Regions from separate parts of the Sphingomonas longa genome, predicted to be linked through region 1. Evidence: predicted binding sites of a transcription regulator. Region 1 holds the regulator's gene; the other holds the start of a gene.
What was found. The regulator LexA, encoded in region 1, represses DNA repair genes until DNA is damaged. The targets are predictions, from matches to a motif close to GTTCCNCNCTTGTTCT.
Positions count from the first base shown of each region.

Region 2: a site for LexA is predicted at 2,448-2,463, ahead of ILT43_RS15300 (LexA family protein). Genes of this name have one in related genera too.

Region 1 covers NZ_JAFEMC010000001.1:482,798-488,030, forward strand. Annotated here, with positions in the region: gene ILT43_RS02345 (SulP family inorganic anion transporter) at 1-1,452, shown strand, start outside; gene ILT43_RS02350 (molybdopterin molybdotransferase MoeA) at 1,491-2,672, shown strand; gene lexA (transcriptional repressor LexA) at 2,747-3,418, shown strand; gene ILT43_RS02360 (ComEC/Rec2 family competence protein) at 3,634-5,233, opposite strand, start outside.
Region 2 covers NZ_JAFEMC010000004.1:417,827-423,059, reverse strand. Annotated here, with positions in the region: gene ILT43_RS15335 (hypothetical protein) at 1-241, opposite strand, end outside; gene ILT43_RS19920 (DUF6961 family protein) at 1-11, shown strand, start outside; gene ILT43_RS15330 (hypothetical protein) at 399-599, shown strand; gene ILT43_RS15325 (hypothetical protein) at 639-791, shown strand; gene ILT43_RS15320 (hypothetical protein) at 999-1,172, shown strand; gene ILT43_RS15315 (hypothetical protein) at 1,191-1,493, shown strand; gene ILT43_RS15310 (hypothetical protein) at 1,490-1,699, shown strand; gene ILT43_RS15305 (putative antibiotic biosynthesis monooxygenase) at 1,734-2,210, opposite strand; gene ILT43_RS15300 (LexA family protein) at 2,502-2,927, shown strand; gene ILT43_RS15295 (Y-family DNA polymerase) at 2,924-4,192, shown strand; gene ILT43_RS15290 (hypothetical protein) at 4,424-4,609, shown strand; gene ILT43_RS15285 (SOS response-associated peptidase family protein) at 4,694-5,233, shown strand, end outside.

The DNA of each region.
Region 1 (5,233 bases):
GACTGGCTGTCGAATCCGCGCGCGGACCTGCTCGCAGGGATCGTCGTCGCGCTTGCCCTGATCCCGGAGGCGATCGGATTTTCCGTCATCGCCGGCGTCGATCCCCGCGTCGGCCTCTACGCGTCGGTTGCGATCGCCACCGTCATCGCCTTCACCGGCGGGCGGCCCGGCATGATCTCCGCCGCCACGGCCGCCGTCGCGGTCGTCGTCGTACCGCTCGTCCGCGACCACGGCGTCGAATACCTCTTCGCCGCGACGATTTTGATGGGTCTGATCCAGATGCTCGCCGGTCTCGCGCGGCTCGATCTGCTGATGCAGTTCGTCTCGCGCTCGGTCATCACCGGCTTCGTCAACGCGCTCGCAATCCTCATCTTCATGGCGCAGCTACCGCAACTGATCGGGCGTGGGTGGGAGACGTACGCGATGGTCGCGGCCGGTCTCGCGATCATCTACCTCCTGCCGCGCCTGACGAAAGCGGTCCCTTCCCCGCTCGTCGCGATCCTCGTGCTGGCGGCGATCGGTATCGGCCTGAACGTGCCGGTCACCACGGTCGGCGACATGGGCGCGCTGCCGCAGGGGCTGCCCAGCCTGCACCTTCCGCAGGTGCCGCTGACGCTCGACACGCTGCGCATCATCCTCCCCTATTCGCTGACGATGGCCGCGGTTGGCCTGCTCGAATCGCTGCTGACCGCGCAGATTGTCGACGACATGACCGACACCGACAGCGACAAGCGTCGCGAGTGCGCCGGTCAGGGCACTGCCAACATCGCCGCCGCGCTCGTCGCCGGCATGGGCGGCTGCGCGATGATCGGGCAGTCGGTCATCAACGTCACGTCCGGCGGCCGCACCCGCCTGTCGACGCTGACCGCGGGCGTGTTCCTGCTGTTCCTGCTCGCGGTGCTCGGTCCGTTCGTCGGCCGCATCCCGATGCCGGCGCTCGTTGCCGTAATGGTCATGGTGTCGATCGGCACGTTCAGCTGGAACTCGATCCCCAATTTGCGCCGCCACCCGCCGACATCCTCGGTCGTCATGCTCGTCACGGTCGCGGTCGTCGTCCTCACCCGCGATCTCGCGCAGGGCGTGCTGGCGGGCGTGCTGCTGTCCGGCATCTTCTTCGCGAATAAGGTCCGTCGCATGTTCGCGGTCGAGCGGACGGAAGACGGCACCGTCGCCACCTACATCGTCACCGGCCAGATCTTCTTCGCCTCGGTCGACCGCTTCACCCGCGCCTTCCGGATGCCGGAGCCCGCCGCCCACGTCCTGATCGACGTCACCGCCGCACATTTCTGGGATATCTCCGCCGTGGGTGCGCTCGACAAGGCGGTCGCGCGCCTGCGCCGCGACGGTGCGGAGGTGACGGTGATCGGTTATAACCGCGCCAGCGCCGATCTCGTCGATCGCTTCGCGCTTTACGACAAAACCGGCGTGGAGATGGGCGTCACCCCGCACTGACGCTGTTCCACGCGCAACCGGCGTGGCAAGGCACGCGCATGACGCTCGTACCAGTCGCCGAAGCCCAGTCCCGCCTGTTCGCGCTCAAACCGCCGGTCGCGACGGAGGACGTGCCGCTCCCGCACGCCGCGGGCCGATGGGCCGCCGCCGACATTCTCGCCGCGCGGACGCAGCCCGTGGCGGACCTTTCGGCGATGGACGGCTACGCGATCCGCTTCGCCGACCTGCCCGGCCCCTGGACGGTGATCGGCGAAAGCGCCGCGGGCCGCCCCTTCGATGGGACAGTCGACGCTTATCAGGCCACGCGCATCTTCACCGGTGCCGCGATGCCCGCCGGTGCCGACACAGTGCTGATCCAGGAAGAGGCCGGCCGCGACGGCGACCGCCTGACGCTGGCCGGTGAAGGCCCCGGTCACCTCGGCCGCAACACCCGCGCGCGCGGACTCGACTTCCACACCGGCACCCGCCTGATCGCGACCGGCGACCGCCTGACTCCGGCGCGTATCGCCGTCGCTGCCACTGGCGGCCTCGCCACCCTGCCCGTGCGCCGACGCATTCGCGTCGCGATCGCCGCGACGGGCGACGAACTCGTCCCTGCCGGAACGATGCCGCTCGGATCGCAACTGCCCGAATCGAACGGCGTCATGCTCGCGGCGATGATCGCGGACCTGCCCGTCGACATCGTCGATCTCGGCATCCTGCCCGACCGGCTCGACGCCTTGCGGGACGCCTTCGCTGCGGTCGAGGCCGACCTGCTCGTGACCACCGGTGGCGCGTCGGTCGGCGACCACGATCTCGTCCGCCCCGCGCTGGAGGCGGCGGGCGGTACGATCGACTTCTGGCGGATCGCGCTACGGCCTGGCAAGCCGATGATGGCCGGCCGCCTTGGCGATGCGGCGGTGCTCGGCCTGCCCGGCAATCCGGTGTCCGCCTTCGTCACCGCGACGTTGTTCGTCCGCCCGCTGATCGCGCATCTCGCCGGCGCACGCGATCCGCTGCCGCAGACTGGCACGGTGTTGCTGGGCGAGGACCTGCCCGCGAACGGCCCGCGCACCGACTATCTGCGGGCGGAAATTCGCGAAGGCCGTGCCTATGCCTCTACGATTCAGGACAGTTCGATGCTGCTGACGCTCGCGCGCTCGACCTGCCTCATCGTCCGGCCGACCGATGCGCCGCCCGCAAAGGCCGGCGACTCGGCGGAAATCTTGGGGATCGCTTGACGACAAGTTTTGCGTTCCATATAGGTTCCTCGTCTGTTCTGAAGGACAGCCGGGTTCCGACGGAGGGAAACGCGATGCTCACGCGCAAGCAGCACGAGCTGGTCTGCTTCATCAACGATCGCCTCGCCGAGACGGGGGTGTCTCCCTCGTTCGAGGAGATGAAGGATGCACTCGACCTGAAGTCCAAGTCGGGCGTTCACCGCCTGATCTCCGCGCTGGAGGAACGCCAGTTCATCCGCCGCCTCCCCAACCGCGCCCGCGCGCTGGAGGTGTTGCGCATGCCCGAGCGTGCCGACGCCAAGAAGGCACCGAAGACGAAGGCTCCGACGCCTCCACTTCCTCCACTTCGCCAGCCTGCGAACGACGTGGTCGAGATCCCGTTGCACGGACGCATCGCTGCCGGTGTCCCGATCGAGGCGTTCGAAGGCTCCTCGATGCTCGCCGTTCCCGCCGCCTTGCTCGGCGCGGGCGAGCATTACGCGCTCGAAGTCGCCGGTGACTCGATGGTCGAGGCGGGTATTCTCGACGGCGACTATGCTCTCGTCCGCCGCACCGAAACCGCCCGCGACGGCGAAATCGTCGTGGCGCTGATCGAGGACGCCGAAGCGACGCTGAAGTATTTCCGCCGCGAAGGCGCGATGGTCCGCCTGGACCCCGCCAACCGCGCCTACGATCCGCAGCGCTACAGTCCGCAGCAGGTTCGCATCCAGGGCAAGCTGTCCGGCATCCTTCGCCGCTACGACTGAAGCGGCGGGCGCTGTCCTACAGAGGGGAGCTGCGTTATAGCGGAAGAGTGAGCCTTCTGCGCCATTCTGCTCCCCTCCCCTCCCCTCGGGGAGGGGCTGGGGGAGGGCCTCGCCGCAAGCGCGTCATTCAAGATATCGGACGGCCCAAAACACCGCATTGGACTAACCTTAGCCTAACCTTCCAGCGGTCCGATCCCGCAAGGCACTGAAAACGTTCAACGTCGGAAACGACGGAACCCCGCCCCCGAATCCTCTCGCCCAGCCGCCAAAACCCACGGATGCTCATCCCCGGCCCGCCGTACCGTCGCCGTCCACCCCCCGCTCAGCCCGACGGCAACGCCCCCGGTCCGCGCCAGCACATCCCGTTCCAGCCGCAACCACCGCGGCCGACACCCGACCGGCAAGCGCCGCTCGCTCACCACCACATCCGCCCCGACGCACGCCGCGATCAGCGCCCTTACCGGCACCAGATATGCACTCCGCGTCATCACCACCCGCCGCCCGGCAACATCGACCGCACACAGGTCGGCACTGCACGCCGCCCCCGGCAAACCGTCCAGCGTCATCGGCGCACCCTTCACACCGCCATTCTCGCTCAGCACGTTCTGCATATACTCGCCGGCCCGCTCCCTCAGCAGCGCCATCGCCCCATATTCGGTCCGCACCGCCGCATGCCGCCCGTCCCCGCTCACCAGCAGATCGGGCGCCGGCGTCATCGCCGCCCACAAGGAACCGACGGCCAGCGGGGCCAAACCCCAGCGCCGCCACTCCGTCCGCCACAGCGCAAGCCACAGGCCACCGACAACGATCAGCGCATACGCCGCGTCCGGCATGACCGGCCACGCCCGCACCGCCCCCGGCGCCGACGCCACGATCCGCGCCAGCCACAGCAGCGCCCACAAAGCCCGCTCCACCAGCCACCACACCGGCGCACCCAGCCCCGCCACGTCCAGCAGCAACGCCAGGAGCTCCAACGGCATGACCACGAACGTCGTCCACGGGATGGCGACCATATTGGCCAACGCCCCGTACAATCCGGCACGATGGAAGTGATACACCGCGATCGGCATCAACGCGGCCTCGACGACGACGCCCGTCATCAGGAGCAACACCGCACCCCGGCCCCATCGCCGCAGCAGGCCTTTCTCCCGCACCTCGGCAAAGCCACGCATCCACGGATGGTCGTGCAGCGCCACGATTGCGGTGATGGCGGCAAACGACAATTGGAAGCTCGCCCCGGCCAGCGACTCGGGCCACGCGATCAGCACCACGATCGCCCCCGCCGCCACCAGCCGCAGCGTCATCGCTTCCCGCCCGAGCGCCAGCGCCGCCAGCACCAGCAGCGCGGCCACGCACGACCGGATCGTCGGCACCTCCGACCCCGTCAACAGCGTGTACCCGACCGCCGCCCCGGCCCCCACCGCAGCGGCGACGAGCGGCAGCCGCACCCGCAACGCCAGCGCCGGCCAAAGTGCCAGCAGCCGCATCACGATCAGCATCGTCGCACCCACGACAGCAGTGATGTGCAACCCGCTCACCGACAGCAAATGCGCGAGCCCCGCCGCGCGCATAGCCTCGGCATCCTCCTCCGCAATCGACCCGACATCGCCGGTCGCCAGCGCCGCCGCCACACCGCCCGCACTCCCCGCCACCCGCTCGGTGATATGCCGCGTCAGCGTCGCCCGCAGCCCCAGCTCGGCATCACCCGGCGTCACGATCCGCACCGGTGCAAAGCCCCGCCCCGTCGCCCCAACCCCGGCGAACCACGCCGCGCGGGCATAGCTGTACGCCCCCGGCACCGCCGCATCCGGCGGC
Region 2 (5,233 bases), on a different contig from region 1:
TGGCTTCCTGATGGTGCGAAACTGCCGAGCCGCCTTTTGTGTCGCGCCCGCGCGTAGCGACTTGGACGACCACCGCCGTTGCGAGCAGGATGGACGACACCAGCCCGCCGATCGCCAGCAGGCCCGACGAGCTGATCGCGAGGTCTAGCCTCAGTGCCGAACGTCGGCCGACCTTCAGCTTCAATCGCGCGCGATGACGACGGTCGAGGCTGACCGGAGCGACTGAATTGTCGATGTGCATGGGGCGACCAACGCTGGATGCGCAGAGCTGTTCATCGACTTGTGTCGCGCCGATCCGACCGCACGGGCCCGACGTTCGCCTGTCGATTCGATCCGTGCTAGGTCGCTACGACATGGCGGAGCGATCCTCGGTTCCGCCGATTACAAGCAGACAAGTCATGGCAGATGCCAAGGACGTGGCGGCCGCGATACAGTCGGCGCTCGACGAGATCGGCGTGACTGGCGAACTTGATGTGACGATGGATGGCAAGGCGGCCAAAAAGCCGCTGGGCTCGTCAGGCGGCGACGATGTGCACATCGATGTGGTCGTCGAACCAGTGGATGAAGCTGGCGAACGGGCACGCGATAGGCCTGCTTGACCTTAGGCTTGGGTCCGACTTCAGGAGAATACCATGTCGATGGAAGACACCACAGAGATCGGCCAGCTGCGAGACCGGCTCAGCGTCGCTGAGCGGAATGTGACGATGCTCCACGAACTGCTGAAGCCCCTACTGAAGGCCAACGGATCAGCCGCACCCGACCTGCTTCACTCGGTGCACAGCACGCGATGAAGCCAGGCGTCGCTGGCGATCAGGTCACAGCGGCTGCCTCGTCGAAGCGCGCCTCGTTGTCGACCGCTGCCGACAGATCAATGGGACGGAGCTGCACTAGGCCGGCATGTTCTTAACCGGCTTGGCATAGAGCTGGCGTCAGGACGCACATCGAGGATCTGACGCATGCGACATTGGAGGGGCGACCGCTCGACGGTGGAGCGAGCGGTGGAGATCGCCCGGAACGGCCTGGCCACTAATCTCGACGGCATCCGGGTGTGGCTGAACAACGAAGGGCGCCAAGGGGTCGAGGCTGCGACAAGCGGCATGTTGATAAAGGCCCAGCTCAACCAGCTGATCAAGGAGCGGACAGCCGCTTCGGGAGCCAGCACCGGCCGTTGACGTCGATCTCGCGATCGGATGATCTGGATCATCGTGTGCGAGACCACGCTACGCCTACGGTCGCCCATGACCAGCACCGAATTGCACGACATCGCCAAGCTCCGTAGCCTCCGCGGCACGCTGGGCGAGATGCAGCAGCCGCAACGCTCTGCGGGAAGCGAAGAAGCTATCAACAACTGCCAGGGCGAGATCAGTAAGATCGAAGCTGACTGGCCTGACGATCGGTTGGTCGCCGCCTTTAATGGAACGGAAAAGCGCGTCGGTGAGCCCGAGGCTGACGCTCTGCTAGCCGAGATCAAGCACCGTGGCTTGAGCCTGTGAAGCGATCGGATGGCAGCAAGTCGACAGTCGAGCGCGCAATCGAGATTGCCCGCATTGGCACCGCCACTTCGATACCGGAGATCCGGACGCAGCTTCGCGAGGAGCATTACGAGAATGTGGAGACGGAGACGAGCGGGCTGACCATCAAGGAGCAGCTGAAGAAGCTGATCGCCGGTCGGCAGGAACGCAGTGTTCGTGTCACGTAGACTGGACCACGCCTGAAGAATGCGGTTGCTTGCTTCAGCCTGGCTCCTTTCGCAGATCCCCTTGCTCATTCTGCATCATCCAGAACCGTGACCAGCCTCGCACCTTCGGGAGGATCAGCCACGTCAGCGCGGACGTGAGCAGGACCGAAGACACGATCTGCTGCAGAACACGCGGGACGTCGGGCAGCGCCCACGCGACGACGCTGCTCACGATCAACAGCGTCGGCACTACCCCCAGCCAGGTTACCAGTGCCGTCTTCCACTTCTTGGCGGCAACCTCGCTGGGCAGATCGAAGCCCATGACGCTGCCGCTGTCGTTCTGGTCCAGGCCGACCGAGAAGGCATCGGCCTCGGAAGCCAGCGCGATGTAGGTCGCGCCCTCCGACCAACGCTCTAATCTCCGCCGCTCGTCGAAGTGCAGGACGAGATGATGCAAGCCGCCCGCCTGATCGAGGCGCACTGCCGACATGAACCCGCCATCGACATGCGCCGCAGCGATCACGCGATCCACCCACGAACCATACGCCTCTTCGTGTCCTGGGCGCATGACGCGGCTGATGACGAAGGCGGCGGGCGCGGGCGGGGGGCTGGGCATCACCGGCCGGACTATCGAGCGTCCGACAGGTTCCGCTATGCCGCCATTCGAAGGGGGGTAGGCGGCAACCACTGGCCCTCACCCAGACTGAACGCCAGCTGAGTGGTCGCTCTGCCCAGTCGGTCAGCTGCGACGAGCCGATTACGAATCTGTGTTCCCCATTCGTTCTGGCGAGCGTTACAATGCGCGCGAACGAGGGACCGAGTCATGAGCGCGTTGAGGCTCCACGAAATACCGTATGATCTGGTGCCGCGGGAGGTGCCCTACTTCCTGTGCCGGACGCCCGCAGGGTTCCCGTCGCCAGCGCAGGACGACATGCAGGATCCGATCGATCTGGGTGCCTGGCTCGTCGAACATCCGGCTGCCAGCTACATCATGCGCGTCGACGGCCAGTCCATGTCGGGAGCGGGCATCAACGACGGCGACCTGATCGTCGTGAACCGCGCCAAGCAGGCTCGGGCGGGCGCGATCGTGGTGGCGCTGGTCCACGGCGACCGCACGCTGAAGCGGCTGCGCCGGATGGACGGCCGCTTCTGGCTAGTGCCGGAGGCTGAAGGCTTTCCGCACATCATCGTCGATGAAAACGTGGAGATATGGGGCGTCGTGGTCGGTGTCGCCCGCAAGATGCCATGACGACGCCGATCGCGCTGATCGACTGCAACAACTACTACGTGTCCTGTGAGCGGGCGTTCGACGCCAGCCTCGTCGGGGTGCCGGTGATCGTCCTGTCGAACAACGACGGATGTGCCATCGCCCGCTCGGCAGAAGCGAAGGCGCTCGGCATCAAGATGGGCGATCCGATGCACCATCTGCGCGACAAGGTGCGTCAGCATCGGATCAGGGTCCTGTCGTCCAACTACACGCTCTACGGCGACATGCAGCGACGGGTGATCGCTGCGTGCGAGGCGTTCGCCCGCGACTTCGAGATCTACTCCATCGACGAGACGTTCCTCGACCTCGCCGGCTTTGAGGACCGCGATCTCGTGAAGCACGCCCACGCCATGCGCGATCAGGTGCGGCAGTGGACGACCATCCCGACCTGCGTCGGCATTGCCGGGACGAAGACCCTGGCGAAGCTCGCCAACGCCGCCGCCAAGAAGGACGCGGCGCTCGGCGGCGTGGCGGACCTGCGCGACGAGGATGTCCGCCGTCACGTCATGTCCGCCTTTCCGGTTGGCGACGTCTGGGGCGTGGGCGGGGCGACAGCGCGCAAGCTGAACGACCTTGGGATCACCACCGCGGGAGCGCTGCGCGACATGCCGATGAAGCAGGCCAGAGCGGTCGGCACCGTCGTGCTCGAACGTCTGGTCGCCGAGCTGCGCGGCGTGCCGTCCGCGGCGGTGGAGATGGTGCAGCCGCAGCGTAAGGGCATGGCGGTGACCCGGTCCTTCGGCACACCCGTGACGAGCTTCGACGGAATGATGGGGGCGCTCAGCCAATACGCGCTGCGTGCCGGCGAGAAGCTGCGCAGCCACGGCCTCGTCGCCGCGCGGCTGACCGCCTTCTTCAATACCAACCGCCACAAGCCGGAGCGGCCGCAGCACGCCGGATCGCGGATGGTGACGCTGCATCCCATGACGAACGATAGCCTCGAGCTGATCGCGGCCGCACGCCGGGCCGCGGAACGGGCGTGGAGGGACGGATATGCTTACACCAAGGCTGGCATCATGCTGGACGATCTCGTCGCCGCAGACATGCGTCCGAGGACGCTATTCGAGGAAGACACTGATAAACGGACCCGGCTGATGGGCGCGCTTGACGAGATCAACGGTCGGTTCGGACGATGGACCGCAGTGACCGCGTCGCAAGGCTTCCGGCGTGAGTGGAAGCTGCGATCGGAGATGCGCTCGCCGGCGTGGACCACCAGCATCGCCGAGGTGCCGACGGTTCGCGCCTAGCTGAACGTGGCAAGTCCGTGGCGTTCACCACCCGGGAAGCGGTGGCATGTCATGCAGCACCATGCCCCGCCGCCCCGCTAGCAGGCGCCCCTGGCGTCCGGTCGATCCGCGATGTCGTCGTGAGCGATTGAAGGAAACGTGGCAGGAGCGGTTCATCCGTTGGTGGCGCATCGTTCGATCCGACTTCTAGCAGGAGTCGACGGGCGACAACCGCGGACATAGGCTGGCACCATGACCGACGAAGATGCGACTCACCGCCTCGGCGCAGCGATAAACCACCTGCACGCCTTCGCCGCCACGTTCAGCCCTAACGACTATGTCAGCGAGGCAAGCGCGCTGACCGGCGACGACCTCAACGTGATTCTTGATCGGCTCGAGAAGGTGCACGCTGCGGCTGTCACGGAGCAGAAGCCGTGAGCGGTTGCCGGTCGGTTAGCGCAGGCGCTGGCACGGCGATCACGGTCGGGGCGGACAGCACAGTTATGCACCGGGGCTCGCCTGATGTGTAACCGAGCCCGCCTCTCTGGCGAACCGGAGACGCTGTTCGCGCGCTTCAGCGCGAGCTGGGCGCAGGACGTGGTGCGGCCAAACAAGGATCCGGTCGAGCTGTTCCCCAAGAGTAAGGCCTTTGTCATTCGCGAGGAGCGTGACCAGCGGGCCGTCGATCTGATGCTGTGGGACGTTCTGGGCGGCGCTGCTCCGTGGCCCATGACCAACGTCCGCAACCTGGGGCTGCCGCAGTGGCGCCGGCTTGCGGCCGAACCACATAACCGCTGCCTCGTCCCGCTGACCGAGTTCTGCGAGTGGACGCCGGACAAGCACAAGGTTGGAGACGGCGCACCGATCAAGGGTGAGATGTGGTTCGACGTGCCAGAGCAGCCGGTATTCGCTGTCGCTGGGTTCTGGCAGCAGACGAGCAAGGGGGCCGGGTTCACAATGGTCACGTGCGACCCCAACGAGCTGGTCGCGCCGATCCACCCCAAGGCGATGATTACGATCCTGCATGAAGCGGACTGGGATCGTTGGTTGCGGGGTAGCTAT